DNA from 2 places in the Fluoribacter dumoffii NY 23 genome. Region 2 is predicted to be linked to the other one. Evidence: riboswitches for the same ligand, from Rfam matches in the RefSeq annotation. Region 2 holds a riboswitch; the other holds the start of a gene.

Region 1 (16,084 bases), 1.6 Mb from region 2:
TAAAAAACAGGCCGGCTATTCCGGCCATTTTGAGGAAAACTACCGGATTTCCATTAAGAAGAAGCGTTAATGCTCCTAGTACAACAAAACTAAAATTGGAATACCCTTCTACCGGAGGAGCTTGCAGATTCCATAAAATACCCTTACCAGCAGCCCAATGTTTGGCATACCTTAAGGAAATGAACATATCATCGATGGTGAACGGCCAGATTGCTTGTATTTGCAAAACAAACAGGTAAAAAAGCAATAGAATTAAAAAACTGTCATACCATCGGAAACCGAATTTCATTGGGCTAAAGCCATAAAGGTCAGCACTACAAAACACCATAAATTAATTCGTGACAGCCGATCACTTAAAAATACAATTACAGGATCGTCATTTTCAATATCCTGGGTAGCCAGCCAGGCAAAGCGCCACAATGCAATTGCAGCAAATGGGACGGTTAACATAAAATAAAAAGATTCGTCCCGGGCATAAATAATATAGAAAACGTAAGTAATAAAACTGGAAAATCCAATTGCTACAATCAGCCACTGGAGTACCAACGGATTATATTTTTTCAAAACCTGTCGTGTCGCATGTTTTAAACCCAATTGCATTTCCATTCGCCGTTTGTTTAAAGCGATAAACAGACTTAATAAGGTTGCTGCAACAATTAACCAGGAAGAAATAGATAACCCAATACCCAAAGTACCCGCTAATACCCGCAGCATAAATCCTGCAGCAATACAAAGCACATCAACAACAGGAATCAATTTGAACAAGTGGTTGTATGCGACATTAATAACCAGATAGACACAGAGAATAATTGCCAATTTTTTAGAAATCAGCCATCCCAAAGTAAGTCCGGTCACAAGTAATAAAAACAACATAAAAATTGCTTCAGTTACAGAAACTTTCTCACTTGCTAAAGGCCTATGGCGCTTGTGAGGATGCAAGCTGTCTTCCGTTCTGTCCTCAATGTCGTTATAAATGTATACCGCACTGGAGATTAGACAAAATGCCAAAGATGCAAGTAAGGCAGGGATAAAATATCCAGGAGTAGGTGTATAACAAAATCCCAGCATCACAAAGACTGCTTTGGCCCAGTGGGATACACGAAGAAGTAGAAACAAATGTTTCAGCCTTTCCATAAACCCCACTTTTTTTTCATCATTTATCAATTCATTCACCTTATCAGTCCTGAAAAATGCAGCCTGGGGTGAAGTAAAGCACAACCTAGGAATTTTTACAGCTACCAGAACCCATATTATGGCTTCGCCTCATCCAAGTTACACTCCTATGCACTGCCCAAAACGCACAATAAACTAGAGTCATTAGGTTAAAAGTATCATAATTCTGAAAAAATGCATCATTTCAATAAGTTAATTGTTAAATATAATAAAATCTTTCAACAAATTAAAATAATTTAGTAAAAAATAATCAAATAACATTGCATTTATACAATTACGAAGTAAGATTAACTATACAAAAAAGGATTTTGACTGATCACGCAAAAAAAAATGCCAATGGACGGGGGATATCATGCACTTTATTCTTGCACCTGGATGTATTGCCAAATTTGACCACTTACGAAAAACCTATGAAACCGAACGCCATGTTGATTTAAACGCCAAACCGTCGCTAATTGGTACCCCTGTCTTTTTTGGGGGAACAGATGTCGTTAATCGCAATAAACAAGTTTCATTTTTGGAAAAAATAAAAGCAGTACTCAAAATCCATCTCCTCCAGGAAGGTGACATCCAAACCCCACAGCAACGGCAAGTCTATATTATTGCAGCCCGTTTTATGATTGCAGCGTGTTTGTTTGTACAATCCCAAATCGGCAGTTCAAAAAGAAACTCCGCTTTATATCGGCTTATCGAGGATAATTTGGGAATAACCCCTGACAATTTTTTGGATGAGGAAGACAAAGAGACATGTTTCTTGACGGCCGAACGCCTCCTTAAAACACCAAGCGCTTTCCAACATGCGAATGCGGCATTAGAAAAAGATGGACATAAACCTTTTACGGAAAAGGAATGGAAACAATTCGCCGAATTTATTAAAGAGATGTGTCATAAAAAGGAAGCTAAAGACCAAATTACAAACTTTCCCGTCATCTCATTCACCCAACCTTTATTCGGAGCCGCATTTAGTTATGTTGGAGCCACCGTGGGTGTGGTCGTGGCAGAAGGCGTGAGTAACTCCACTTCAGCGATCACCCCCCGGGTTCAATTAACCGCCCTGGTTGGAAGTACATTATTAGTATTAAGCCCTGCCGGAACAACCGGAGTTGCCCTTTTTGCCCCTGTGATTGCAACCAAACTCCTCACTTCCTTTTGTACCATTAGTTTGGCTCATCTAATGGGAACAGCAGCAGGTTATCTTGGGCAAGGAATAGGTATCGGTGTAGGCCTCCCTTTTGATGCGGCCTACAATTTACTTTGGTCCATTTGTTCCCTGATAAGCCGTTATTACAGTAAAACACCAGAAATTGTCCCTATAGACGGAATACGCATTGCTGATGGCGCCACAATAATTGCTGGCATACCCGTGCAATTAGTTCCTGAAAATTCATTACCCGAAGGTTATACCAAAAAAGTTCTTGAAATTACTGAGCAAGGTGAAATTCGTATTGAAGGGGAAGAAATACAAGAAACTCAAAAACCAATGAAAATTCCTCCTGAAGTAATTGAGGAATTAAAAAGACAATTGGCAAGTCGAGCTCAAATGCAAGATTCATCAGAAATTAAGCAGGAATCGGAAAAAGAGACCAGAGAAAACGAGGAAGCGGATTCTAGCGCATTCACTTTGGTATAAGGTAAAGAGGAGTTTAACTGGGTGATAGAGACACCCAGTTTGAGAAATTTAAGGACGACTGTCTACTTCTTTGCGTTGACTTGGCATAAAGTCCTTCCTGTCAAGTCCCATAGCTACCGCTAAAGCTCCGGCAACATAAATTGAAGAATAAGTACCGATAACGATACCGATAATCAATGCCAGGGAAAATCCATGTATGGCTTCGCCCCCATAGAAAAACAGTGCAAGTACTACAAACAGCGTCAGAGTTGAAGTCATAATAGTTCGTGACAAAGTTTGGTTGATCGAAATATTCATAATTTCAATTGAAGTGGCACGGCGTACTTTAACAAAGTTCTCGCGCACCCTGTCAAACACCACGATGGTATCATTGAGGGAATAACCAATTACTGCCAACAGACCTGCCAATGCCTTTAAATCAAATTCAATGCCAAAAAAAGCAAACACACCCAAAATCAGCACGGGGTCATGAACTAACGCTACAGCAGAACTCACTGCAAGTCGGTATTCAAAGCGCATGGCGATATAAATCATTGTTGCCAATAGAGAAACAATAACAGCCAAGGCCCCTTTAGTCGCCAATTCCTGACCAACTTGTGGACCGACAAAATCGACTCTTTGCTTTACAGCACCTGGAAGAGCAGTCATGACCTGGTCTACCAGGCGGGCTTGCTCTTTATCCTCGCGCGGAGCAATACTGATCAATACATCTTTGGACGTACCGTAGCTTACAACCTGAGCTTCCTTAAAGCCAGCCTTGCTCAGACTATCTCTGATTGCAGGCAAATCCGCAGCCGAGGGATAAGAAACTTCAATTTGAGTCCCACCTGTAAAATCAAGTCCCCATTTTAAGCCGTGAATTGCTAAAGCGCCTATAGAAACCACAAAGATCAATATGGAGAACATCGCCGTCCAACGACGAGCACCCATAAAGTCCACATTTGAATTTGGATTAAAAAATTCCATCTGAGCCTCGCCTTAAATACCAATAGATAATTTTTTAACAGCCCTGCCGCCATAATACCAATTTACAATTCCGCGGGTATAAGTGATACCTGTGAGCATTGAAGTTATCAACCCTAAAGAGAGGGTTACGGCAAATCCACGTACTGGACCTGTTCCCACAGCAAATAAAATAATCGCCACGATTAAGGTAGTTATGTTGGCATCAAGAATAGTAGCAAAGGCTCGCTCATATCCGGCGTAAATTGCGGCCTGAGGTGATAACCCATGGCGCAATTCCTCCCGGATACGTTCATATATCAACACGTTGGCATCTACAGCCATACCTACCGTTAATACAATTCCTGCAATACCCGGTAAGGTTAAGGTTGCATCAATCATAGACAATAAAGCACAGAGCAATACCAAATTAAGCAACAGTGCAATATTGGCGATTAGACCAAAAAATCGGTAATAGACGAGCATCAGGACTAAAATTAAGCCCATGCCCACCTCTAGAGAAACAATGCCTCGACGGATGTTCTCTTTTCCTAAAGTGGGACCTACTGTACGTTCTTCAATGGGATAAATTGCAGCAGGTAAAGCACCAGCTCTGAGCAATAAGGCTAAATTACTTGCTTCTTTATTGTCAGCAAGCCCCGTGATCTGGAAATTATTACCCAAAGCATTTTGAATTACTGGAGCACTGATAACCCGCTCCTCTCTGTGGGTAATTCTTTTTTCCACTCCATTAACAGTTTGTATGGTATTTTTTGTTTCGACATAAACAATCGCCATACGTTTGCCAATATTTTCGCGGGTAACTTTGGTAAACAGGCTTTCCCCGCCACCCCCAAGTTGTATTTGTACTGCAGGAGTTGCTGATTGCTGATCATAGCTTGAAACAGCTGAAGTAATTGAATCTCCACTCAAGACGACTTGTCGCTTTAACAAAATGGGACGCCCTTCCATCATGAGTAACTTGTCATTGACAGGAACAGCCCCTGTTTGTTTGGCAATTTGTGGATCATTATCCTGATCAACCAAATAGAATTGCAGTGTTGCAGTCCCGCCAAGAATTTGTTTCGCACGAGCCGCATCCTGGATTCCAGGCAAATCAACAGCAACACGGGTTGCTCCTTGCTGTTGTACCACTGCTTCGCCAACCCCCAGTTCATTGACCCTATTGCGTAAAATACTCATTGTTTGTTCAATAGTATTTTGGCGCATTTTATTTAATTCGACAGGTGTGATAGAGGCCAATATTCCGTTATCTGTTTTACTTTTGACAAAAACAAGATCAGGAATTTTTTCTTTTAAGCCCACAAAGGCATTATTCGTTGATTCGCTATCACGGAAATGTAAATCAATACCTTTATCTGCTATATAACGAATACCTGTATATCGAATTCCCAGGTCACGTAATTCCTGGCTGATGTTTTTCATGATTCCTTCATAACGACGGCTAATCACGCTATCAACATCAACTTCTAATAAAAAGTGTACCCCACCACGGAGATCCAGGCCTTGCTTCATGGGAGCAGCATGAATTGCATCCAACCAATTTGGTGTTGAGGGAGCCAAATTCAGAGCTACGGTATATTGAGAGCCCAACGCATTTTTTATGTTATCGCGGGCTAATAATTGTGCGTCAGTAGATGAAAAAACAACTTCTACACCTGAGCTTTGAACGATGATTGCTTTATAAGGTGAATTATCTTTTTTCAAGATACCTTCTACCTGATTCTTTAATTCATCATAATCCACAGGGGTTTCAGATGAAATCTGCACTACAGGGTTTTCTGTATACAAATTTGGTATAGCGTAAATAAACCCAACCACTGCAATAATGATCAGCATCAGGTTTTTCCATAGAGGATATTTATTTTGCATTTCCGTGTCCCTATGACTTCTTAAAGCGATTTTAGAGTGCCTTTGGGCAATACTGCACTTACCGCACCTTTTTGTAAATTAATCTCAACACCTTCGGCAAGACTAATCTTGATGTATTGGTCGTCTAAACTAACTACTTTAGCTAAAATACCACCTGAGGTAATGATTTCGTCACCTTTCTTTAAACGATTTATTAATTCGCGATGTTCTTTTGCTCTTTTATTTTGGGGTCTGATGAGCATAAAATAAAACAACACGAAAATAGCGGCGATCATAATGAGCGAGAAAGTTCCATCTGCTTGTGGCGCTGCTGTAGTTTCCGCTGCAGCCAGAGCATCGCTAATAAAAAAACTCATAATATCTCCTTAAATCTACTATTGATAATCGCGTGACATCATATAGTGAATTGTGCAGAAGGTAAATGAATCAAAGTGAATTCTAATCAAAAAACCCACGCTGTTGCTCTGGGAAGTATTTATTAATCCTGCTCATGTTTTCCCATTTTCATTGGAAAGCGGATAAAAATGCATTTGGTTCCGAAGGTGTTTTATTTCCTGACGATGTCGTTATGTTTCCACCAAAGCGTGCAGGCCATTTTGCAAATGATATAACGAACAAAATCCAGCAGCCTTCAATAGTGCAAACGCCTGTCTGCTCCTTTGACCTGACTGACAATAAATAAGGAGGGGTTGCTGAGGGTCGAGCTCATTAAAACGTTCCGCCAATTCAGATAAGGGGATTAATTTCCCACCCAAATTTTTCTTTTGATGCTCGGCTTCAGTTCTTACATCCAACAATAATATTTGAGGATTTTTTTGCAAAAAGCCGGATAAGGCGGCTGCAGTTACAGCAAAAGAACCCATATCATCGCAACTTTGGGTAAAAACATTCCCCTTTTTTTTACCCAAAACACAAAAGGGACACTCCTTGTTTTTAATTAAATTAATCTTTTTTACTTCCAAAGAAAGTAAATCGATACAAAGCAAACGATTTAACAATGAAACACCACTTTGGGTAATCCATTTAATGATTTCAGTCGCTTGCAAAATACCCAATAAGCCAGGGAGCGTACCTAACACACCATCACTCTGGCAACTTATAACAGTATCAGGAATTACTGGAAACAAACAATGCAAACAGGGATTGTCCTTGCCATAAAATAAAGAACAATGTCCTTGGAATTGTTGAGCACTGGCATAAACATAAGGTTTTTCAAGTCGATAACATACCTCGTGAATTAAGTAGCGCGTGGAAAAATTATCAGAACAATCGGCTATCAGATCATATTGCATGATAATAGTTTCGGCATTTTCATCATTTAAACGAAACTCATAAGCCTGAACATTGATGTTTGAATTCAAGGCCTGCAATTTCATTCTCGCTGTAGTTGCTTTCTTATAAAATACATCTTGCTCCTGATAAAGTATTTGTCGATGTAGATTGCCCTCTTCAATTACATCCCCATCAATAATACCTATGGTTCCCACTCCTGCACCGGCAAGGTAAGGAAGCAGTGTTGCTCCAATTCCCCCGGCACCGATACATAATACTCGCGCTTTTTGCAGTTTTTTCTGGCCGCCAATGCCTATTTCCTCCAATTTAATTTGCTGCGTGTAACGTTTTAAAGCATCCGACATATTTATTCTCATTTTCCCATTAAACTTAAAAGTTCCAATGTTGCCTGCTGCGGATCTTCGGCTTTGGTAATAGCAGAAATAAGTGCCACGCCCTGCACACCGGTGGCGGCCACAGCGGGCATTCGTGCCTTATTAATTCCCCCTATTGCCACCAAAGGGTAATTTAAAGTACGTTGCCAACGTTGCAGGCGCTCAACACCCTGGGCAGCAAAAGGCATTTCTTTACTGTCTGTTTCAAAAACAGGTCCAATGGCAATGTATGAAGGACAGATTGCATGTGCCCGGGCAACTTCATAGTAACAATGAGTACTCACACCTAATAAAAGTCCCTGTTTGCGGATTGCATCCAGATCAGCACTATCTAAATCTGATTGTCCCAAATGAACTGCTTCGGCATTCAGCTTTAAGGCCAATTCCCAATAATCATTAATAAATAAAGTGGCACGATATTTTTTAGCCAAAGCGATACTTCGCTGCATCTCCACTTCCAATGCCGCTGATTTTTCTTTAATTCGCAATTGAATGGTTTTTACACCAAGCTTTAAGAGCATTTCCACCCACGCGAATCGATCGACCACAGGATAAAGACCTAGTGGAGGGCACCGCCTAAATGGATGCGGTGCATGGTATAACGGGGTCGAGGAAAGATAGGGTAAATCTGCTTCATCTTCCGGGAATCCGCCAAAAAATAAACTGCTTTGTGCTTGACGCACTGCTTGATGCACATACATTTTTCCGAGGATCAGTGCATCTTCTACGGTGTACCCTTGAGCCAATGCGCCGGTAATCGCAGATGTGAACACAGTACGAAGATCTGGATACCTGGCTTGCGGAACGCTCTTTTGCGATAACCAGAAAGAAGTAACGCCGTTTGTCCAATACTCATGCGTCCATGCTCTTCCCAACAGATGCGGCTCACCACAAAGTACAACACTTTTAGCACCCAAGGTTAATAATTCATGCGCAGCTTCCTCCATCGCATGAGGGGTCGCAATGCTTCGGCTTAAAAGAGATTCGGCCTCCAGGGTATTCAATATAAGAATATCTGCGAAAAAACGACCGGCGCTTAACAGGTTTGCCTTATCAATATGCTGGAGTGAAGATAAGGTAAAATCTAAAACCACTGGACCAGTGTAGTGTTTCAGAAGGTTGAGTTCCTCCGGAGAAACCACCCCCTCCATTTTAATCGCATGAGGTTGGCAGGAATAATTGACATGCTGCGGATGAACCTGAAGGTTTAATGCACGCAAAGTGCATACATCCGCCTCTTTTTCTGTATTGATCCACACAGAAGCACTCATATTACCTCCTGCTGCCAAAAAGGTGTATCAATCAAAGGGGTACAAGATTGGGCTGCAATTCGTTCCGCCATAAGACCTGCCTCAAAAGCACCCCGCCCAGCAGCGACTGCATGAGAAAAAGCTTCGGCCATTGCGACAGGATGGATTGCTGAAGCCACTGCACTGTTCAGTAAAACCGCATCAAACCCTAATTCCAAAATACGGGTAGCATCCGAAGGCTTGCCAATCCCTGCATCCACAATCAGCGTTATATCGGGCAATCTTTGCCGCAGAGTCCCCAAAGCAAAAGGATTAAGTAATCCTTTTCCTGAACCAATAGGTGCGGCCCAGGGCATTAATATTCTACAACCACAATCAACCAGCCGCTGGCATAAAACAAGATCCTCGGTACAATAAGGAAAAACCTCAAACCCGCGTTTTACTAATTCGCTCGCCGCATATACCAATTCAAAGGGATCAGGCTGCAAACTGAAGTCATCGCCAATCACCTCCAGCTTTATCCAGGAAGTGTGGAAAAGTTCGCGGGCCATTTCAGCTGTAGTAATTGCAGTTTGCGCATCACGACATCCAGCAGTATTGGGTAGTAAGCTGCAATTTAAAGACTGGATGGTTTGCCAAAACAATTCGCTCCCTCCCCCCCTTGATATTTGTCGCTTCAGGGACACAGTGATCACCTCTGTTTTCGAGGCCCGCACTGCATCGGCCATAACTTCAAGCGAGGGATAACCCGCTGTTCCTAAAAGCAGGCGGCTTGTCAGGGGTTTGTCTGCTAAATGCCACATACCTACCCTCCTTGCATCGGCACTATCAGATCAATACGATCCCCTTCGCGCAAGATAGTGTTGGCATACATGAATTTGGGAACAAATTCATTATTTATAGCAATGGCCACATGTGCGCCTACCGCTTTTCTTTGCTCAATAAATTGTTGCAAGGTAGAGGACGCCTCTATGGTTAAGCGGGTGTCATTCAGGTAAATAATCATTAATAAGCCTCCCAAAGCTCAGGATAACAGACATCTTTTTGATTGCTCTTCAATCCTCGTAAAACTTCCTCTGCCAAAGCAGGTGCAATTAAATAACCATGGCGATAAAGTCCATTCACCGCAATAAATTGTTTTGCAAATTTTATCCGCGGCTGATGGTGTATCAAAGTCGGCCGACAGTGTGTCACTGTTTTAATAATCCGTGCTTCTGCAAAACCTCGATGTACATAATACGCGGCAGTTAATAATTCCAGCGTGGTCCGTACTGAAATTGGACTTAAATCTTCTGTTTCCAACTCGCTGGCACCGATAAGATAATAAGATCCAGGTCGAGGAGCTATATAAATAGAATATCTTGGATGCAGGAACCTTATGGGTCTTCGTATTCGTACCTCAGGCGCATGCAGCCAAATCAGTTCCCCCCGAAGCCCACGCAGATTGGTAAATGTATTTTTGGCCCCCATACCGCGACAATCAAAAACAAAATCAAAAGCACAGGACCCTTTTCCAGTTTCGACTTTTCCTGAATGGATATTGGAAACAAAGGTTTGGCCCCGCCAAATAACACCTTGCTGGCAAAGTTGTTTTTTTAGGGCCAACAACAGTGCCTGGTTATCAATTTGTCCTTCTTTAGGAAAATAATATCCTGTTTTAAATTGGTTCAATTCCGGTTCCAGTTGACTCAAAACATCCTGACTAATCAATCGATAACATGAGTCGCTTAATTTATTTGTTATTCGGGTACTGAAGTGCTGCCACTCTGCCTTGTCTTGCGGATGATGAACCACCAGAGAACCTTTTTGGCGGAAATATACAGGTTCAGCCAATTGATTTAAAATGGACTGCCATAATCCGTCTACCGACTCCAAGCCTAATGTAAAAATGACGTGCTCTGCTTTATCCAGCTCAGAAAAAGGGGACAACAAACCTGCGGCTGCATAACTGCAATTATCAAAAGAGTTTGCCGCTTCAAATAAAGTCACCTGCCAACCTTCATTGTGTAAACGTAAAGCCAACAAACATCCCATAATTCCAGCGCCGACAACAGCTGCATTTTTCATTAAATCAATCACTCCTCAATAATGGGGGATGGTATATGCTTCTCGCATTTTTATTCAGGTACAGCGCTGAGAGGCTCGTTCACAGAAAAGTCCTCCCAGTACCGGCGCTAAAAGAATTATGCCCAATTAATTGTTATACACTGACACAACAGGCAATGGGCTCTAGATCAGAATGCGGCATTTTGGGCAGTAGCTCATTGGTGTAGCAAGCATTTACAGCAAAAGACTCATCAATAATTCCCAAATGTTTACCAAAGCTGCCCACTTTATTCCAGTCACGTTCCACATTTAAAAGATTTCGTGAAAAAAATGGCAAACTACGAATAAAAATGGTGTGATACATTTGAGTGCGCAATTGGGGTTTAGCCTGGCGTAACAAGTCATAGGCTTCCTCAGGATTTTCGGTAGTAAAGGCGGCACCTCGTTGTGTCGCTTTGAGGAATCCTTTAATTGTTTCAGGTTTTTTTAACATGCGTTCTGGAACAATAAATTGAATGGAGCAAAAGCAGCAACACCCAAGGCCTGCCAATTGATCCAGACGCAAAAATACTGTTTCATCCCGTAAGTATTCAAGCTCTACTTTTTGAAAGTTAATGAAACCTATACCCGTATCAATGAGATCACGGCAAATCGCATCGGTAACATTCATACCAATACGGACTGTTTCATAACTTTCAGGATCAATACCCGCTAACTTTGCCAAATTGTCAATGATGATTTTGCCAAACTCACCTATGTACCCTACTCGTTTCCCAACAATATCTTTAAACGAAGTAATGCCACTGGATTTAAGTGCAATAAGCCCTGTAGGAGGCTCATCCAGCAAAGTCCCAATGGAGGTGACCGGATAACCTTTTGCACGGGCTGCCAAAGTGTGGATCATTGCCTTAACACCAAAATCTACATGGCCCATGCCTACAATTTCAGTCACATCACTGGGATCGCTAGGCTCCAGAATCGCAAGTTTTATTCCCTCTTGCTGATAATACCCTAGTGAATGAGCAACAAAAATTGGAGTGTGATAAGGATTTGCGTACCAGTTGAGTAACAAAGTTGTTCTTGTAGATAACGCGCTCATGCCATTGCTCCTTGTATAAATTATAAAAAATGAGTATGGCTAAGATATCGCGTAAAGACTTAATTAAAGAAATTGAACCCATTAAGAACTATGTTGGTTAACCCTTAAAACACCCAAGTAGCTGGGCAGGTGAATTTAAAAGTTAGCGATTCTATAATGAAATTTCGATTTTAAGGCGTTCTTACGCTGGTATGAACCAGATCAAGTTCAACGGGTATTTCTCAGACGTTTATCACGACACCCCGCGCCATAATTTGCCATAATGCTATCCGTTCTCGTAAAAACTGTCAAATGCAAGTTTGCAAAGGCGAGATAAGAATTTTCCTCATGGCACAAGGATAAGCGTTTCAATGGATAAGAAGCTGCGTGCCGCCCCTCCTGAACCCTTTTTTCCTTTCAGGAGGTGGATATTTTAAGAGGGCTAAGAAAATCAAGAAGAAGGTTTGGAATTTTGCACATAATAAACATTATGTTGAATCAAAAACCGCTGACAAAGCAAGGGAGTATGTTGTAATAAATGATGTAAGTAAGCACGGGTAAATTGTTGCGAACAGGTAGGACAGACACAATCTGCATCAATTAATTCAAATTGCATCTGGGTTTTAGAATCTGTTAGATCCACATCTCCAGCATGGCTGTATACTTTACCTTGCATGGCAGCTTGCGCGGGTTCATCAGTTTCAATAAATCCTATACCTTTATTACCTAAACGCCATACTAATTCAGCGTCAAAACAGCCGGTGACATACCGTGGTAAATGAGACCAGCGTTCTAATTGCTCCCAGTCCACCTCATCCAATACATTAAAATAAACCCCATGAGGTTGACTCAGCTGCTGATTTTTCAGTTCCTGGGCATGCAGAAATGGAATAATTTCATCATTCCAATTGTCCCAAATTTCAGGAAAATTCTGCAGGATATTAGCAGGTAAAATGACTGCAGCAGGCTTTAAATGTTGGACAAGGTGGATTAAATCCTTGGAAGTAAATTTTATTATGGAACCATCGTAAGGGGATTTAAGTACGTAAACTCCTTCCTTATTTGACCTAAGCGATAAGGCATTAAGTACCGTTATTCCAGGGCAAACCAGATAATGAGATAAATCATCGATGCTTTTGAGTAATTCCTGGCCCGGCTTATATAATAATTGTTCCAGAGAATAAGAGGCTGCTGTTACTTTTGCTTCTTGCCAATTTGCTGTTGTAAGACACAAACCTGCTTCCGAGGTTAAAACAGGTATAAAATTCTGTACTGCCGTCAACATTTTTCATCTCCTGATTTACAGCAATAAACTCGTGTCACCGTAGCTAAAAAATCGGTATTTCTTTTCGATCGCTTCTTGATATAGCTTCATAGCTTGTTTATGACCAATAAACGCAGAAACCAACATTAACAAGGTAGATTCAGGCAAATGAAAATTAGTCATTAATCCGTCGCAAATTTTAAACTCATATCCAGGGTAAATAAAGATATCTGTATCCCTGCTGCACGGAGTTAATGTACCATTTTGTGCTGCACTCTCAAGACTACGCATGGCTGTAGTACCTACCGCGATAACCCGATTACCAGCTGCTTTGGTGGAATGTACTGCCTCACATAACTCAGCACCTATGGTAAATCGCTCGCTATGCATTTTATGATCTTTGATGTCCTCACAACGAACAGGCCTGAACGTCCCTGCCCCCACATGCAAGGTAAGGTAAGCTACAGAAACACCCCGTGAGCGAACACTGGATAATACTGCTTCATCAAAATGCAAACCAGCCGTAGGCGCGGCCACGGAGCCTTCATATTTGGCATAAACTGTTTGATAACGGTCCTGATCCAGATTTTCATCATTACGGGTGATATAAGGAGGCAAGGGGATATGCCCTATCCCATTTAACAGAGTCAGGACATCCATATCTGCTTTACAAACGAATAAATCATCTTGTCTGTCAAGAATTTCAAGCTCTTTGTTTTGTTCCAGCTGAATAATAGAACCCGCTTTTAATGCTTTACTGGCTTTAATGTGCGCCAGAAATGTGAACTCTCCTGTAATTCGTTCGACCAATAACTCCACTTTGCCGCCAGTAGTTTTATGGCCATAAAGTCTGGCGGGTATCACTTTGGAGTCATTCATCACCAATAAATCACCGGGATTTAAAAAATCAGCAATTTCGCGAAATTGGTAATGACCATATTCCTCCTTTTGACGATTATAAATTAAAAGGCGTGAATCACTTCGATTCGCTAAAGGATATTGCGCAATTAATTCTGGAGGCAAATCAAAATAAAAGTCCTGCTTATTCATAAACCAACCTGAAAAATAAATTGTCGCTATTATACACTGAATACAATCATTCATCATCATTATTGGATGCTAAGGGACGACAAATTATTTTTAAAAGGGAAATATTGGATAATCACAATTAATCTTTTTTTCGCAAGGTAGAATCCATATCCAAGGCAGGTGATACATCTTTGAGCAACTGTCGGGCACTGCGTAAAAACCGAAGTCTTTCTGTGGCCCCATAATTCTTTCCGGGGGCATTATCAGCTTGCTCGATTAATTGATCCAGCTTTCCTTTGACTTCAGGAGAAATTGATGAGTTTTTAACAAGATTGCGGACTTCATCCAAATCCTTTTTTTGCGGTTTTTTTAAAGCCAGGAATTCAAACTTTTCCCTCATTTGTGAATAGCTTTCATGAAAGTCAGGCGATGGATTGGGGTTTGGAGATAAGTTATCCCTCTTTAATAATAAAGCCCTTTGGGCTTGAGCTCCTTTTAATGCTTCCCCCATTTCCTTTCTTGCGTTTTGCATCTCCATTCTTTGGGCTTGTAAAACCTCTCTTAAACTTAAATGATGTTCTTTGCGCTCTCTTTGCCTTTGTAAGTTTTCTTGGATTTTTTCCATAAAATTAAACCGGGGGGTTTGAATTTTTGCTTTAGCCTGTTCAAAGGCAATTTGAGCTTGCACCCAATCCTGATAAATCAAATTTTCAGGATCCGCATCTTTGGGAAGTAAAGCATAGGAACCATCTTTTCTTTGCACAAGGCGCCGTGCATCTTCGGGTTTGATGGAAAAGCGTGCTTGCGAAAAATCAAAAACTTGTTCTAATTGATCATTAAGAAGTATTTTCTTATTTCTCATCACTTTTAATGCAGAAAGCAACCCGCGTTCCCGCAACTGTAACCCCTCAAGCTCAACATGCACTTGCCCAGAAACTGATTGTTGCGATTGGAGTTCTTGTATTTTTCCCCGTGTCTGTTGTAATGCCAAATGAAACAAATCTTCAAAATTGGTTACAGTTGGATTCAAGTGCACTTTATGAAAATTAAGTTCATGTTCAATTGTTCTTATGTGTCTGCCAAGACGATTCTTTTCCATTTCCTGAGTGCGGATATCTCCAGTCGTTTTATTTTTGAATTGTGCTTCCTGTTCTTTGTATCTTTCCAGCTCCCGCATCAGAGAAGTGATTCTTCGTTGGACAAAAGCAGCGGGGTTTTCTTGAGGATGCTGTAAAATAGGTAATTGCAAAAAGGTATCCAGTATTTCGATATGACTATGAAGTTCCTCAACCCGCCTCTCCTCTTCTTCTATCTCGTTCAATTCCTCTTCAATGTGGTCTAGTTGATCTTCTATTTCATCCAATTCCTCATCCAGAACTTTCATGGTCTCGATGTAATGATCAATCATCTCATCAATTAGTGTAACAGGCGGACGTTCAGAAAGTGTTTCCGTTTTCTGCTCCATATGCATACTTTTCAGATGCTTGTCATTTTCAAATCGAATCAACTGATCCACATTTTTAGCCAGTTCTTTTCGCTGAGCAATTATTCCCATAAGCATGAAAAGCAAACGTTGTTGTCTTAACATTTCTGCAGTATTTTGCTCTGAAATAGATTGAATCCGTAACTCCTCTTTTATAATTTCCCGAACTATCATGGTCAACGTCACATCACCCCCTGCTGTTTTCAGGAATTTAAATACATCCAAAGCATTTTTTAATCCAAAGCGGGATAAAAACTGAGTTGCTAAATAAGGATTGGCTTCCGCAGTTTCAGGTTGGGTGCTCCTTTCCAAATCTGCAAACCATGTTTCCAAATGTTCCAAGATGAACTTTTGCTCAGTAGGAGTTAATTCTTGCTCTATTGGAGGGAGAGTATTGATTGCCGGGATTACCGAATTACGGGAGACCACTTGTACACTCCAATAAGACATATTGATTAAATTATAGGCTATATGGAGAAAAAAGCGTTTGCTTTGTTGGAGAAGCAGTAGCCCGAGATACCTCCCGGGATACTGCTTGATAAAGCTGTTATTCCTTAATTACCGAATCCTATTTTAGGATAGATAGACGATGATGTTAAGGTTTGGGACTCTAAAAGATTTCCTAATTC
Region 2 (16,084 bases):
CACTATAGGGCTTTTGGCATAACTTACTGTCAATTCAGCAAGGTTATATAAAACAAAACGCTTCATTGAATCAAAGGACATAGCCATCTTTAGGATGAAATTGCGTAAAAAAATCATCACCCGATTGCTCATCATTATTAACCGGGTTATATTTCCGGTTTGTTTTAAAACTTCTGCAGCGATGGGATGGCGTTCACTGTTATAACTATCCAGTAATGCATCCTTTGCGAGTCCTTTTTGTACTAGAGCCAGTTTCCAAACCAAATTATAGATATCTTGTAAGCCGGTATTTAAACCCTGGCCTCCCATAGGACTATGAACATGGGCTGAGTCCCCTGCAAAAAATACTCGCCCATAACGATAGTTTTGGATTTGTTTGTGATCAATGCCAAATTGGCTAATCCAAACAGGATCATGTAAATTAGCGGGCTCACTACACCGTACCTTAAAAGCATGAGTAATCTCTTCAAGGGTGGGTTCCTGATGCATAATTTTTTCCGGGGCAGTCATGACCACTCGATACCGTTTTTCTCCCATAGGAAAACACGCAGCCGGCCCTTTGTCGCTTACAAAGAGAATAAATTTATCTTCAGGTAACTCCCAATCAATAAGCAAGTCGGCAAGCCACCAGGTTTGTTTGAAAGAGGAGCCTATAAATTCAGCATGAACCAGTTTCCTCATGGTACTGTGCGATCCATCACAAGCAATAATCCAATGAGATTGAATTTTTTCACTCTCGCCATCAATATGTTTTACAGTAGATATGATATGAGTTGGTGTTTGTTCCATATCCATAAGTTCTGTTTGCCACTCAACGTGCAGGCCCCTGTCGAGTAACGCTTGCTGGAAAATATGTTCTGTCCTGTTTTGGGGAAGATCGATAACAAAATGATAATCTGCTTCTACAAGAGCATAGGTGGCATGGATTAATTCTTTTCCCTCAGATTGAAACAATACTCCATTTACTTTTTGGCCTTCAATGAGTATTTGTTCAAGAAAACCACCATCTTTAAGCAGATCAAGGGTGCGGATATGGATGGCTAAAGCCTTTGATTTATCACTGAGAGTCGACTTTTTGTCGATAATGCGGCAATTTAAACCATGCCGTTTGAGTTCATTTGCGCAGAATAAACCGACAGGCCCCGCTCCCACGACCAGTACATCCCATATTTTATCAGCCATCGCTACTCCATGCTCTAATCTAGGATAAAATCAATAAGCTTTATTATAGTCTGATTCATGTACTGATGAGTAGTGACTCGTCATCCTATGAAATTAAAGTATGGTTTACTTAATTCTATGCTGCATTTCTTTAAAAATAGTGCTTAGCCCCTCCCGATAAGAGGGGTAAAGAAGCGTTATCCCTAATTCTTTTTTAATTTTTTCATTGGAGACACGGCGATTATTCGCATAAAATTGCTGTTCCATAGGGGACAGGGTTGCTGCCGTATACGGGACAAGCGGTAAAGGGGAGCGGTTAAGTAATGAGGCAGCAAAGGCATCAAGACAATAAGCCGGTGCAGGCTCATCATCCGCAACATTGTAAACAGAATAGGGATGCGGTTTTTTTATCGACCCACAAATTACAGAAACAATATCCGCAACATGCGCCCTTGAAAAAAAATGACCTTCTTTAAAAATACTTTCTTTTTTTCCAGCTATAAGACGTTCAATTGCATTTCGCTTGGGGCCATAAATACCCGCCAATCTGAAAACATGCAGTGGAATTTTCTGAGCTTTGGCAAAAGCCATCCATGCATTTTCTGCCTGTACCCTTAACCTCCCTTGTATTCCTGGCGCTAGAAAAGCTGACTCTTCCGTTACCCAGGCGCCTTGGTGGTCGCCATAGACACTGGTTGAGGAGAGGTAGCCCAGCCATTGGATATGTGACGCATGTTGGCGGATTAAATCACTGTAGGATGCAAGCACGGGATCTCCAATCTCTGCCAAGGGAGGCACGCTTATCAAAAGGTGGGTTGCCCTACTCAACAACCTTGCAATCCCAGGGTCATGAAAATCAATCAGCATATAGTCGGCAGAAGTATGGCTCAGGATTTTTTTCTTATCACGGGTTGTGCCGATTACCTGATAATTCAACTGCAGCAGCTCTTTGGCCAAAGCTTCTGCCGTATAACCAAAGCCAAAGATAAAAAAACAGGGATTTAAACAAGAATTTTTCATAGTAAAATTAGACCACTCCTGATGTTAACTCCCTAGGCTTGAAAGCACACGCTGCACTTTTCAAACTCCCCGCATTACTTTCCGTCTTTTCCATGAATTCATTCACGCAGTGAGGACAGTTCAAAAATATGAGTCCCGGAATGTTGATGCCAATTTGGTGTATTTTTACTTTTTTGTACTAATCTCATCACCCGGTTGAGAAAATCGGGACCTGGATCTTGCTTATCTGTTTGATAATTTGGATCCCGTTCAAGCCAAAGAGGAGTATTTTTGAAATTCAAATATTCATTATGTCCAATCACATATTGGATTTGCGGGTATTTCTTCTTAAGATAACACACTAAAAATGCATTCGCTTTGCTCTGGGCTTCAGTCAGATCATCCTCGCTATTGACCCCACCAACATTTTCAATACCAATCGCATAATGGTTCAATCCTATAGCATGTCTTGCCATCCAGTTTTCAGGCATCAGCTGATAAATACTTCCATCACGGTCAACTAAATAATGAGCTGAGACGTTCAATTCACCCGGTAATTCCTTAATCCGTGGGGAGTTTTTAGGGAATGTGGATGGATAAAAAACTCGAAAAGTTGCCTTGAAAGTAGGAATACAGGTCCAGTGCAAAATAATCATCCGTGGATCAATGTCAATGGATGGGGAATCGATTCCATAATGAGTCAACTGGTATTGGCGGGTTAAGGCAAGACGTTTTGCATCAAATTGAATCGGCGCTTTATGAATTTTTTGTGGCGCATCACAAGAAAAGGCGTGCGCCATCGAAGTTATAAAAAATGAGCAAAATAAAAAAAATTTCATATTATTTTTTTAATATCATAAAAAAGGCAGCCACGTAATCAGGAAAATCGCGGGTGCCTTGCATGAAGGCTTCTTTCCCTGCATAACTTCCCGCCAAAAAATCCACTTGGTACAAATTATTCTCAAATGCTCCACCGGTGTCTGCGAAAATACCGGCCCGGGTCACCATATTACCTTTTCGATCAGGATATTGCACCATCAATAATTTTCCCAAACCAAATTGCTCAAGGTCTGCAGCAAAAGTAACACCGGTATCCACGGTAATTTTATGATCCGCATCCTTGCCATAACCTTTGATACCCGCTACAGGTTTAAAATACCAGTAACGTTCTTGCTGATACGGGTTTTTAGCTTTATCGTATGCAATATAATTGCAACGATGGACATTAAAAATTCTTGTCGGATGATTGGGTCCAAAATCTGCAACGACAGTACCTTGCATTAAAGCAGCCTCAAGATCGTCCCGTTTGAAATAACCCAGTACTGGAACTTTTTTATTGGTTAAGGCCCCTTTTAAAATAGCTTGCTTTCCATACTGGAAACGTACCAGGCCAGGTTTGGCATCTGCTTCTTCCAAAGTCAGAGATTCTTCATCCTGGGGAAGTCCATAAAGAGGAAAAGGATAAGCCGGACTGTAATGAGTTGCTGCCTTGGCTCGGTGGACATAATATTTGGTCATTAAAATTTTTTCTTTAGGTAAGCGGGCGATGAGTGGTTTTTTTAAGGCCAGGGACCTGGTTTGCTCATAATCAGGATACCAGCGAACAAAAGAGAAGTTCTTTTTAACAAAAGCGGGATCATTCAATTCGTTTTGATGCTGACAAATGAACATCAAGGTTGCTTTGATTCGCGCAAGGGGAACTTTAAATACTTTCCCTTCGTGAATGACCTTAGGATCATAAGGGTACCCCCTATTTAAATAAGCCAATGTTTCTTTGGCGGTAGCACATAAAGCAGGTCCATTGATTTCATAACGGGTTGCAGGAAATGGTTCAGCGGATATAAAGCGCGGAGCAGCTACAACGTTCAAACTTATCGAGATAAAAAATGCATAAAATAAATTTTTTATTTTCATTACCGGGGACAATTTTGTGAAAGCAAAATAATATCATAGGGCAGTAGTAAATTCTCCAATCATACTTAAAAATCCTCGTTTCTGGCAGGTGCAATCAACAAGGAATAAAGAATTACCTGATTGTTTATTTTTAGTTAACCATTGAACAGCATTAAGCCATTATTGTCTTCGCCGTTACTAATATTGCAAAGCCAGTCAACGACCAATTTTTGCTTATGCAACACGGGATCAAAGAAATCCACGTGCAAGGTGGCTGAGTTATCCTCAAAAACACTCAAACGCCCTGTCAAAGTTAAGAATCCCCCCGAAGGGTTCTGTATAAAAATTTTCATGGACGTTGTCACCGTATCGATTAATTCATCATTGACGGTTTCCTGACCATGAAAATAGTGAGTAAAATCAAAGCGAGTTGAAGCTCCTTCCAACTTTCTCTGGACTTGAGTAGGAAGTTCCGGTCCTGTTACCTGGCAATTATCGAAATGAATGATAGCCCTAACATCTTCCCCGCTCTCAACAGCTCGCACCAGTTGAGTATAACTGGTGATATTATTGCTAAAGGCATTGTTGATATCGGGGGTCTGCGCATGGGTTGGGGGGAAGAATAGGAGCAATGAAACTCCCATTACAGCGGCTGGCCATCTTTTCATTTATATCCTCCATGATTCTTTTCCCGGGCTTAGTGTATCTGGGGACCCCTATTTTTTGGGAGCAGCAGACGCCCTCAAATACTTTAAGTGTATAAGCTGTTTATAATTTTGCCAAATTTTATTTTTCCGGCGAGTAATACTACGCAGCCTCTACCCCATCCAATTCAGGATCACTGACCGTTAAGCGGTTAAAAGACCATGTGCTGTACAAAGCCCCTAACCCACAAGCAATTAACCCTAGGGGTAACGCGATAAGTGTTTGCATGAGCAAATAAGCACTTATAATAGTTAAAACCGAGGAACCAAACATACGCACAGTATGGATAATGGCCAGAGCAAGCCCTGTATTTTCCTTATAATCCGCAAGCATAATGGACATGGTAGCCGGAGCTGTCAAACTAATTCCCAGGTTACAAATCAAGGCAAAGGATAAAGTATAAATATTAAATTCATACAAATGGGTACCCAGTAACATGGCAAACCCACCACAAATAATAAACCAGCTGCCAAGATAAATAGTGGAAGCCATGCTGAAATAGTTTCGCAGCCAAATCCCCAGATAATTGCCCACAATAATATTTAATCCGTTAATAATAAAAATAATTCCATACACCAGGGGCGAAAAACCAAATTGTTCAATAATAATATAGGATGAATTAATGACTGAAAGCATTACTGCCGCAAAACTGAACATCATAATCAATGAGCCGCTCCAAAGAACAGGCGAGGGAATAATCTCCTTATAGCCCTGGATGACCTTTTTTATAATAAAAGGTTCTGTAGGTTGAGTCCAAAAGGGGGATTCAAAGAGTCCTTTGCGAGCTTGCAGCAAAAGTACCAGGCCAATAACTGCCATTAACATGAAATTCGCCTGCCAACTGCAATAGGTAAAAATAATAGAGCCTAATACAGGAGCAATAATGGGGGAAATTGAAACAATCATTGACACATAAGATAAAACTTTTGCCCGTTCAACAGTATCTTCAAAGTCTCTGGAGATGGAAAAGGCAATTAAATTGGCGCAGCATAAAGCAAAGCCTTGCAATGCCCGCCCAAGAATGAGCACAAAAACATTGGGAGCAAAAGCACAGATTAAGCTGGCAAAAACGGCAATTAACAAACTGAGAGGCAATAAACGACGGCGTCCAAAATAGTCGATAAGCGGTCCCCAAACTAATTGGGTCACCCCAAAGACGAACAGGTAAATACTTAAAGTTAATTGACTTAAGCTGTGCGTGGTACCAAAAAAACTGGTGATATAAGGCAACGAAGGTTGATAAAGATCAAATGTAAGTAAAGAAAAAGCCGATAATAAACCAATAAATAAAATAGATGTTTTTGGATGCGACATAATATTCATCAATGAAAAAATAGCGGAGCATTATAATAAAATCTTTGAATTTTTGCTCACAATTTAAATGGATTTTGCAAAATTTTCCAACAATATGCTGTAACTCAAAACGCGATTGCGCTGCATGTAGGGGCAGCTTAATCCAAAATTTGCCGTTACTTGCTGGTTCTAATCTGGGAAAATTTCGCATTATTTCCCAGATTATTTTATTCCCTTAACCTTGGCGAAGCAGGTAACTGCTGCCTGCATGGATTATTTTTTTCATTCGGTTGTCTTCCTCTGGATTAGGTTCACATCCTTTAAATGCATCCTTTATTGATGCGACGCTAATAGGCAAGACAGGACGAGCGTCTATTTCCAGATTGCCTTCCTTATTTTTAAAAATTGTAAAATGATCGGACGCAAATTCCAGGCATTCAGTTAAAGTTTCATCCTGGCAAATTGAAAATTTAATGGAGCGTTCTACACGATAGGTATCAGCTACCTCATCAGCAAACACTATATCTCCATAAACAACGCTATGGCGAGTCCCACAAAAATAATAGCCAAATTTATATTTTCCATTTTCGGTCACATCGGTACGAATAAAACGGCCATCTCCGTTCGCTAAACCATTGAGCGTCACAATATGACGCACTTCTTTTTTAGGGCTTCCAGCCATAGCCAAACCAGTTAGAGTCAATCCCATGAGTAACAAAGCACTTCTTTTCATTTTTATTCCTTATCTGAAAATACATCCTCAAGACAAAGGCCTTCAAGGATCAGTCACCAAAGTCAGCCTGGTGGAACATTTAAATCCAAACAGACATCGCAGCCATTATGCTAAAAAATAATCCATTTGAACAGCTGAAAAGGTTTAGCTTTTGACCAATAAAAAATAGAACCACCCTTTATCCTTAGTTCCATTTTGGGATCAAATAACCACACGTTTACTGGACAAGACCAATTACAGTGGCGATAATTATCGTTTTTTCATTGACACAGCAAATGACAACACCGCTCATTGAGATCAAGAACATTTATAAATCCTACGGCAACATCCCTATTTTGAATGATGTTTCCTTAAGTGTTTATCATGGGGAATTTTTAACCCTGCTTGGCCCTTCGGGGTGTGGAAAAACCACCCTGTTACGGCTTATTTCTGGCTTTGAGCACCCAACTCAAGGGGAAATCTATATCAGCGGCCAATGTGTGAATCGTTTGCCCCCACAAAAAAGGGATGTACACACTGTATTTCAAAGCTATGCTCTTTTTCCTCATTTATCCGTTTATGAAAATGTTGCCTTTGCTTTACGGTGTAAAAAGGTTTCCGAGCCCGAAATTAGAGAACGGGTTCTTGATGCATTGAAGCTTGTGCAACTTGAGGGCTTTGCAGAACGAAATATAAAACAACTCAGTGGCGGACAACAACAAAGGGTAGCCATTGCACGGGCAATTATCAACAGACCGCAAGTCCTGTTATTGGATGAGCCCCTAAGCTCTCTGGATTATCGTCTCCGAAAGGACATGCAGTCTGAGTTAAAACAATTGCAGAAAATGCTGAACATGACCTTTATTTTTGTTACTCATGATCAAGAAGAGGCGTTGTCGATGTCCGATCGCATTGTGGTATTTAATCATGGTCATATTGAACAAATAGGCACACCCAAGTGTATTTATGAGACCCCGGCGAATCTTTATGTAGCCATGTTTATCGGCGAAACCAATATCTTTGATGTGCAAGTTCATGCCTTAAAGGACCAAGACCTTATGACAGCAGTTGAAGATGTCCCTCTGTTTTGTAAGAACACGGGTAATTACAAGGTCGGTGATCGGCTCCATTTAATCGTACGTCCGGAAGACATTCGGGTTTGGGGATTATCTGAGGTGGATAATCCTGCAGGTATGTTGCCTGGCCGCATTGTAGATATTATTTATAAAGGTTCAACCGTTGATCTTAAAGTTGCACTTGCCTCCGGAAGAATAATTAATGCTTCGGAATTTTTTGATGAGGATGACGATAAATTGGAATATACCCTTGCTGAGCAAGTATGGGTGCAGTGGTTACCTGGTTGGGAGGTTCTATTACCTTATGAAAGCTAAATCATTTGCGCTTTATGCCCTTTATTTTTGGCTCATTTTTTTTGGTCTTATTCCCCTATTGATGATGTTTGCCGCCAGCTTTCTTTCCAAGGACAGCCATCATCTGGTTGCATTACCATTTACCTTGGAAAATTACACCAGCCTGTTTACTGCAGTTTTTGTAAAAATCTTTCTCCGCTCTTTACTCATAGCCTGCATTACCACTTTTTTTTGTCTTCTTATTGCCTACCCGTTTAGTTATTTGTTGATAAAATCGAGACAGCAATCCATTTTATTGCTATTGATTATTATCCCCTTTTGGACAAGTTCCTTAATCAGAACTTATTCTTTAATCGCTATCCTTAAATATAAAGGGGTTTTAAATGCAATTTTATTAAAATTACATTTGATACATGCACCTTTATCCTTACTGTATACCAATTTTGCAGTGATTATCGGATTGGTTTACAATTTGTTCCCTTTTATGGTGCTCCCTATTTTTACGAACATGGAACGATTTGATTTCAGATTATTTGAAGCGGCTAAAGACTTGGGCGCAAACAAATGGTCTATTTTTACGCGAGTCTTTCTGCCCAGTACAGCACCAGGAGTTTTATCGGGTTGTTTGTTAGTTCTTTTACCTGCAATGACCCTGTTTTACATCCCCAACGTTTTAGGGGGGGCGCGTTCTATTTTATTGGGTAATTTAATTCAGAACCAGTTTCTCGTTTTAAGTGACTGGCCTCAAGGATCTGCCACCAGCGTGATGCTTACTTCACTATTGCTTTTGTTGTTTCTTATTTTTCGACCACGGAAAAATGGGGCAATTCAATGAATAACCTGCTGAAGCGCTTTTTCCTTTTTTTTGTGTATGCCTCACTTTATGTTCCCATTGCGGTATTAATTTTATACTCATTCAACGAGGCCAAATTTTCCCTCCAATGGAAGGGGTTTTCTCTACAATGGTATAACGAACTATTTCAGGATCGCGGCTTATGGGCTGCCTTTTTGAACTCCATCATTTTGGGTCTTGGCTCGGCATTTATCGCCACCATTATGGGCTTATTGGCCTCCATCCACTTATTTTTGTTCCGATCCAAACACCGCAAAATTTTATTTTCTATATTACTCTCCCTGATTATCATCCCGGACTTAGTACTGGGTGTGGCTTTATTAATTTTTTTCAATATGAGCAAAACCCCGATTGGTTTCATAAGCTTGTTAATTGCCCATATTACTTTCTGTATTCCCTTTGTCATTGTGACTATTAATGCACGGATTAATACTTTAAATCCCAATATTTATTTTGGGGCCCTGGATTTGGGAGCGAGTCGTTATATTGCATTAACACGAGTTTTATTGCCCTTATTATGGCCCGCAGTTTTAAGCGTTTTTCTGTTGAGTTTTACATTATCTTTCGATGACGTCATCATCAGCTATTTTGTGGCAGGACCGGAGTTTAACATTTTGCCCTTAACCATCTACTCCCTGGTGCGCGCAGGAGTTACCCCTGAGTTGAATGCCTTGTGTTCAATAACATTCGTTTTATCGATGATTCTGGTCATCATTTCCCATCGTCTTTCGGGGAAACAAGTATGAAGTATTTTCTGTTAGTGCTGTTTTTCTTTACCCCCAAAATTTTTTCGGCGCCCGTGGTTAATGTTTATGCCTGGGGGGGAGAAATTCCTAAAGAGGTCATTCAGCAATTTGAACAAGAATCTGGAATTAAGGTTAACTTTTCTACCTATGACAGCAATGAAACCATGTATGCCAAACTCAGGGCCAGCCACCAGACTGTATATGATGTAATTTTACCTTCTGCATATTTTGTGGAACGCATGAAACGACAAGGCATGCTTGAACGACTTGATCCGCAGAAATTGCCTAATAAAATTAATCTGGATGCACGGTTTGTGCATAATGATTATGATAATGGCAATCAGTTCAGTATCCCCATTATATGGGGGGCAACCGGGATTTTTTATAATCAGGAGGTTGTACCCAATCCCCCGAAGAGCTGGAAGGAGTTGTGGTTTCCCAAATGGCATAATCAATTAATGCTTTTGGATGATTCACGGGAAATTTTTGCAATAGCCTTAATGAGCCTGGGATTTGATCCCAATGACACAAATCCGGGGCATATCAAGAAAGCTTATGACCATTTGGTGCAGCTTGTACCTAATATAAAATTATTTGCCAGTGACAGCATTCAGGCAATTATGATCGATGCCGACGCCGTAATCGGCTCCTCCTGGAATGGAGATGCCTTTAAAGCGCACGAGGAAAATAAGGCAGTTGAGTTTGTTTATCCCGAAGATGGTTTTGTCATTTGGGTTGATTGTTTGGCCATTCCTAAAAATCCACCGCACCCGAAGGAAGCACTGGAATTTATTAACTTTATCCTTAAACCAGAAATAAGTGCACAAATCGCTTTAAAAGAGGGACATGCCATCACCAATGCAAAAGGCAGGGCTTTATTGCCTCAGCCCATTCGCGACAATCCTATGGTTTACCCGCCAGCAGAAATCATGACCAAAGGTCAATTCCAGCGTGATGTGGGTGAAGAAACGCTCTTGCTTTATAATCGCTACTGGGAGCAATTAAAGTTGATTTTGTAAGGATGAACCGTTGCTTATCCCAGAGTAAATTTTTTCTTCCTGCGTCTGACGCAACTCCGTTCATTAGCCTATTATTTGCTGTTGATGAATACGGTAAAGCCAAAATTATTCCAAGGGGGTAACTGGATGCCAGTCTTAAATTCTCCTTTGGCAGCAAAGCTCTTTCATGGTAGAATAATCTTTGTACATTAGGGGTGCCATTTTTGAGGCTGAGAGGATCAAACCAACCCTTTGAACCTGATCTCATTCGTCTGAGCGGAGGAAAATGTGTCTATTGTTATGTTCTCAGGTATTATCGCTTTTATTACTTCTTTTATTGGTTTATTACCGCAAATTATCAAATCCCTAAAAACAAGATCTACCCAAGACCTATCCATGATCATGTTAATTAATTATCTGATATGTTCCGTAGCATGGATTATTTATGGAAGCAGCACCAATTCTTTTTTTGTAATCAGTTCAAATATCGTGGGCTTGATCGTAAGTTTATTGCTCATTCTGTTAAAACGGCATTATGATGCACGATGTAATTAATTTAACCGGTTACAGGTCTATTTTATGTCTGAATGGGGATTTACCCGGGCCGTCGTTTTTCACAACAAAGAATGTTCCTATTATTGCAGCGGATGGCGCCGCTAATTATTTATTTGACCTTGGGGTCCAACCTCAGTTAATCACTGGCGATTTGGACTCTGTCCATCCGGAGCTCCTGGAGACCTATCCTTTCCTTCATGTAGCAGATCAGAGTTCTAGTGATTATCAAAAAGCCATGGGCTATTTAAAAAAAAATGATTTATTACCTTCCATAATAGTTGGCATCAATGGGGGGCACCTGGATCATATATTGAATAATATAAATATTTTCATGGAAACAAATTGTCTTTTATATGCTCCTCCCATAAAAGGATTTGTTTTAAATGAACAGTCCAGGATAAATCTTGCATTACTTCCACATACAAAAATTTCACTCATTGGAATACCCACCGCAACCCTTTCTTCTATAGGCCTTCAATGGGAACTCCATAATGCTCAACTTTCATTTCCGGGAATGAACTCTTGTTTTAATCGAACTCTTCACCCTGAAATTTTTTTGGAAGTTCATCAAGGCTCGGTTTTGGTTTTGATTTATGAGCAAATGATTGAAGATGCAGGACTTACTGCCCCTTCTCAAAATTGGTGAAGGGAAACAGCATTTATTCTTTTCCCGTTTAGCCTTTGTTAATTTACTTCAATAGAACAATGGTTCCCTGTAGTGACTAAAGTCACAATGCTGTCTTTTGTCAATTTGTGAGAACCGCACAAAATATCGGGACCAAAAGCAGAGTTTTTTCGATATCCAAATACATACACTTTATTTACAGGTCCCTTGCCGGAATAAGATTTTCCTCGGGCACCCGATTTTTTGCCCTCTACAGTAAACCCCAGGGCAGCAGCCGATGCCTCTTTTGTTTTAACCTGCACTTTAATCGTCTCATTGGCAATCGCTTGAAGTGAAACAGAAAATACAATCAAACCCAGCAGATTTTTTAGGGAATTTTTTCTCATATAAACGCTCCGTGTTCTATGATTTCTTTAATATAGCTGATTTAATTCTTAAGGAATATAAATTTGGCTAAAATAAAATGGGAATGCGCTAATTTTTTAAATGAGGCAGTTCTTATCCTTCGCAATAAATTAAGAGATCCTTTCTTGAATTACCAATCAGATACACTATGCTAAATATATGAACAAAAGAATGGTTTTTGAAGCAGTATTGCGGATACAAAGGAATAAATCGAAGTTCCCAATTCTATTTAAAACTTTAAAAACAAACATAGAACAATCATAAACATAATGCCCATATAAGGCATTACTATGCAACCAGTAAGGACTTTTGAATTATGTTTCTAAGATTTTTTAGAGGAAGAGCTACAGTACGTCCATCAGAATTTGCTTCCATTCTTAGTGTGCATGAGTCACATAAACCCGGCCTATTATCCGGGTCGCTTTCCGGCGACCGTTGGCGTCATGAAAGCATGGGAAAAACATTAAATGTAATAACCGATCACAGGAAAGCGGAAGAATTAAAGCGCCAGGCATTAACAAATTTGTCTTCCTGGACTAAAACAAGATCCACCCCGCCTTCGGAAGTTGAAGTGGTATATAAAGACTGGGGGGATGCCGCATTCGAGGCAACGAAAAAATATGCAAGAATTTACTCCATTTTAAACATGGCCAATTCACGATACCCTGGCGGCGGCGCATTGGAAGGCGGAAGTGCCCAGGAAGAAAACATGTGGCATAGAAGCACATGCGTACTTTCATTATTGGAAAATATAGTCAAGCCCAAGCCAGAGTCTACAGAGGTATTCGAGTACACCCCTGAAGGAAGGGAACTGATCGAAGGCCGCAGGAAAATGACGGAAGAAGAACTCGCCATTTTAAAAGAAATATGTTTGGAAGCTTATTCACCTGACGCCTGTAAAACCTACTACAGTGTAGAACCCAGAATTTGTTTTAGGGGTCCGGAAGTATTAATTGAAGCGTCAATGGATGATTATAACTCCAATAAATTTCCTGACCCTGAAATCAGTTTCTCCTTTCTTCCATCAACAAGTATTTTTCCTTTTCATGAACTAAGATCTGCTGCCCCTGAACATTTTTCTGAACCGCAGTCCCAAGCTCCTGAAGTAGTCAGAGCACATCGAGACGATTTGCGACGTCGAATAGCCGCACAACTTGATACCTTAATTGTTGCAAAGCAACCTAATGCCATGTTTGGTGCCTGGGGGTGTGGTGAATTTAAAAATGAACCCGAAATAATAGCTGAAATTTATGCTGAAGAAATTGAGAAACGATCCTCTTTCTTCCAACATATTATGTTTCCAATAATTAACACCCATTCACTAAACAATAATTTTGAAATTTTCCAAAACGTGCTCGCGGGTATTAAACTTGGAGAAACCACTAAACCACAACATTCCCCCAAAGGTTAAGAAATACCCCCGGCATAATAAATTAGGTCTACCTCAAACACGTTCAGGTTTTTGAGATTCGAATCTGTTCTAAATTATTCTCTTCGGTTTCATCATATTCTTCCTCTTCATCTTTTTTCTCTGCTTTTTCCAAATCTTCGTCAGGATCAACTGCACGTTTGATTAGAGATTTAAGCCGATGAGCTGCACCTTCTGTCGTAGCGGAGTTTGTTGAAGAGTCCCTTGACATTTCACTGCCTCCCCAGGAAATTAAAAGAAGAGAACTGTAGAGGAGTTGAAATAAATACATGACCTGACGAATTACTTCTTGATCATTGAATATCAGACTGATAGCAAACCCCAAGATAACCGCTGAGAATAAAGCCTGAAGACCTTGAATCACTTTTTCATTGAGATGTGTGTCTTCACGTAATACAGCATACCCTGAATTGAGAAACTGGGTAAATGCTATTGGGATTAGCGGAATAGGACTTGTAGTATTTGTAATCTCCAGCCCTGATTGTACCGTCAGTTGCGTCACTGCCAAACCTGCGTTTCCCCTTTGAATATTCCTGTGAGCGGAAGAAGAAGTAGGTACTCGGGCTTGCAGACGCGTCAATATATTTGAAGTTGATCCTGCCATTTAGAAATCCTTTTAGTGAAAAAATGAATCAGGATTAAATAAAATTTAACCCGGTGATTGATTAAGCTACTGAACACCAAAATGTTAAGGTTTTCTGCAGCAAGTTATTATATTATCTAATTTTTTTCTAACTTCAATGCTGTTTGGGAAAGAAAAGAAAAATCCCTGCTCAAAAGGATTTTGTTTAAAAATTGTATAATTTACTTTATAATAACGCCGGACTTTTAAATCATATATAGGAGTAAAAAATGCTGAGTATGTATAATTTGTTAAACTGGAGTACTGCTTATCGAGGGTATAACGCATTAGTTGCTACGCTTGTTATGGTTCAATACATGAATAACCCAGAAGCTGCCGCATTGGAATATCTTCCAGATGTTGCCATTCATGCTTTCGAAGCGATAGCCCCTGCTTCATTAAACAACTATGCTATAGGAGCCAACCTTGGCCGGGGAATTCAGGCAGGTTTGGCGTTTTTCTCAGGTAACTCCTCAATCCCCAGTGTTGCTAATTTAACTGATGTAGTCAACCATGGAGTAAACATTTACCATAGAATGTCTCAATAATAATGATTTCAGTGGTTAAGGTTATAACCTTAACCTCTATGCTATTATCGAAGGCATGCGCCGACAGAACTTCTTTTCATAACGGTAATTTCCTTCTCCAAAATCTATTCTATCAAAGGCGTAATTCCTATTTTTACATTGTCTTTTTGATGCTTTATAGTAGATTAAACTATTCTGCAATATTATAAATTTCAATGAAATTTTTTAATCACCCCCAACCTTCATATCCAATGATTTCAGCCAACCTGGGAAAAAAAGGAGTTCATCGCCTGGTTACCGTGATCCACAATAATCCTTGGTATAGGTCCACAGGCCGAAATTCAGGGTACCCGGGAACATGGTTCTTTTTTGGTGGGATACTGGAAAAAAAGAACGAACGGCATGCTGCAGGATGGTTTATCAAACCCAAAGCATTAGTCGCAAGACGCTATAGCAAAACGCAATTTTTTGGCTATGAAACAGCCCATTACGTGCGTAAACATTCCTTACATAAACTGATTAGTTTCGCACGTTTCGGTGACATTAAGAAAATCTGTATTTCGGCATCACTGGGAGAGGGATTTTGGTTATCAGAACAAGGTAAAAAGCTGAAAAAATACCTTCTAATAAATTATCCAAAATATTTTCTCCCTGATGACGTGGTAAAAAAGATAAACAAAACTGCGAAACGCCCCGATTTACCTGTCTATACCAAACGCAAACAGGTAAACCGCTGGTTGTCGGATCAAGGTGTTGCCTGTGTGGGCCTCTTGCATGATGATTCACTCTTATTCAAACCTTAAGGAGGATAATGGTTTAATAAAAGTCGCCTGACCCTATTTAGTGTTTCGCTTTTCCTTTAGCACCGGCAAATAACCAGTCCGTACTCACTTCCAGTTCCTCGGCGATTTTCTGCATGGAATTCGCATCAAGAGCCACCACTCCATGGAGCAGCGCTTCGATTTTGAATTTAGGTAATTGAAATAACTTTGAACATACCCGTACCCGTTCAGTCATTAATGCGGGCACTCCAAGTTCATCAAGCTCCTGGTGCAACCGCTCAGTTAGTTTCTTGTTTGTCATGGCAGTCTCCTTTTGGCTTTTTATCAGTGTAAAACAACTCAGCTTAAGGATTGATTAACAACAGCAAGAAAACAATTGAAACATACCTGACGACGCAATGTATTGCGT

The links. Region 2 has a riboswitch for thiamine pyrophosphate ahead of KYQ_RS14950 (SemiSWEET family sugar transporter). Riboswitches for the same ligand answer to the same signal wherever they lie in the genome.
Region 1: linked by a shared signal. The riboswitch ahead of KYQ_RS07555 (ABC transporter substrate-binding protein) and the one ahead of KYQ_RS14950 (SemiSWEET family sugar transporter) in region 2 are both predicted to bind thiamine pyrophosphate.

The regions. Positions count from the first base shown of each region.
Region 1 covers NZ_CM001373.1:1,665,551-1,681,634, forward strand. The annotation lists gene KYQ_RS07500 (DUF8728 domain-containing protein) at 1-289, opposite strand, end outside; gene KYQ_RS07505 (decaprenyl-phosphate phosphoribosyltransferase) at 286-1,134, opposite strand; gene KYQ_RS07510 (hypothetical protein) at 1,526-2,803, shown strand; gene secF (protein translocase subunit SecF) at 2,852-3,769, opposite strand; gene secD (protein translocase subunit SecD) at 3,782-5,638, opposite strand; gene yajC (preprotein translocase subunit YajC) at 5,659-5,994, opposite strand; gene KYQ_RS07530 (HesA/MoeB/ThiF family protein) at 6,205-7,275, opposite strand; gene thiE (thiamine phosphate synthase) at 7,284-8,576, opposite strand; gene KYQ_RS07540 (thiazole synthase) at 8,573-9,358, opposite strand; gene thiS (sulfur carrier protein ThiS) at 9,361-9,561, opposite strand; gene KYQ_RS07550 (FAD-dependent oxidoreductase) at 9,561-10,622, opposite strand; gene KYQ_RS07555 (ABC transporter substrate-binding protein) at 10,756-11,700, opposite strand; TPP riboswitch at 11,862-11,955, opposite strand; gene KYQ_RS07560 (tRNA-guanine transglycosylase) at 12,131-12,964, opposite strand; gene queA (tRNA preQ1(34) S-adenosylmethionine ribosyltransferase-isomerase QueA) at 12,980-13,993, opposite strand; gene KYQ_RS07570 (hypothetical protein) at 14,112-15,884, opposite strand; gene KYQ_RS07575 (hypothetical protein) at 16,010-16,084, opposite strand, start outside.
Region 2 covers NZ_CM001373.1:3,269,205-3,285,288, forward strand. The annotation lists gene KYQ_RS14885 (FAD-dependent monooxygenase) at 1-1,182, opposite strand, end outside; gene KYQ_RS14890 (SDR family oxidoreductase) at 1,288-2,181, opposite strand; gene KYQ_RS14895 (N-acetylmuramoyl-L-alanine amidase) at 2,280-2,999, opposite strand; gene KYQ_RS14900 (hypothetical protein) at 3,001-4,074, opposite strand; gene KYQ_RS14905 (VirK family protein) at 4,209-4,721, opposite strand; gene KYQ_RS14910 (MFS transporter) at 4,861-6,072, opposite strand; gene KYQ_RS14920 (hypothetical protein) at 6,287-6,784, opposite strand; gene potA (spermidine/putrescine ABC transporter ATP-binding protein PotA) at 7,060-8,154, shown strand; gene KYQ_RS14935 (ABC transporter permease) at 8,144-8,968, shown strand; gene KYQ_RS14940 (ABC transporter permease subunit) at 8,965-9,732, shown strand; gene KYQ_RS14945 (ABC transporter substrate-binding protein) at 9,729-10,751, shown strand; TPP riboswitch at 10,932-11,032, shown strand; gene KYQ_RS14950 (SemiSWEET family sugar transporter) at 11,019-11,285, shown strand; gene KYQ_RS14955 (thiamine diphosphokinase) at 11,269-11,931, shown strand; gene KYQ_RS14960 (hypothetical protein) at 11,970-12,296, opposite strand; gene KYQ_RS14965 (poly(ADP-ribose) glycohydrolase domain-containing protein) at 12,632-13,726, shown strand; gene KYQ_RS14970 (hypothetical protein) at 13,770-14,348, opposite strand; gene KYQ_RS14975 (hypothetical protein) at 14,597-14,914, shown strand; gene KYQ_RS14980 (hypothetical protein) at 15,109-15,696, shown strand; gene KYQ_RS14985 (hypothetical protein) at 15,734-15,976, opposite strand.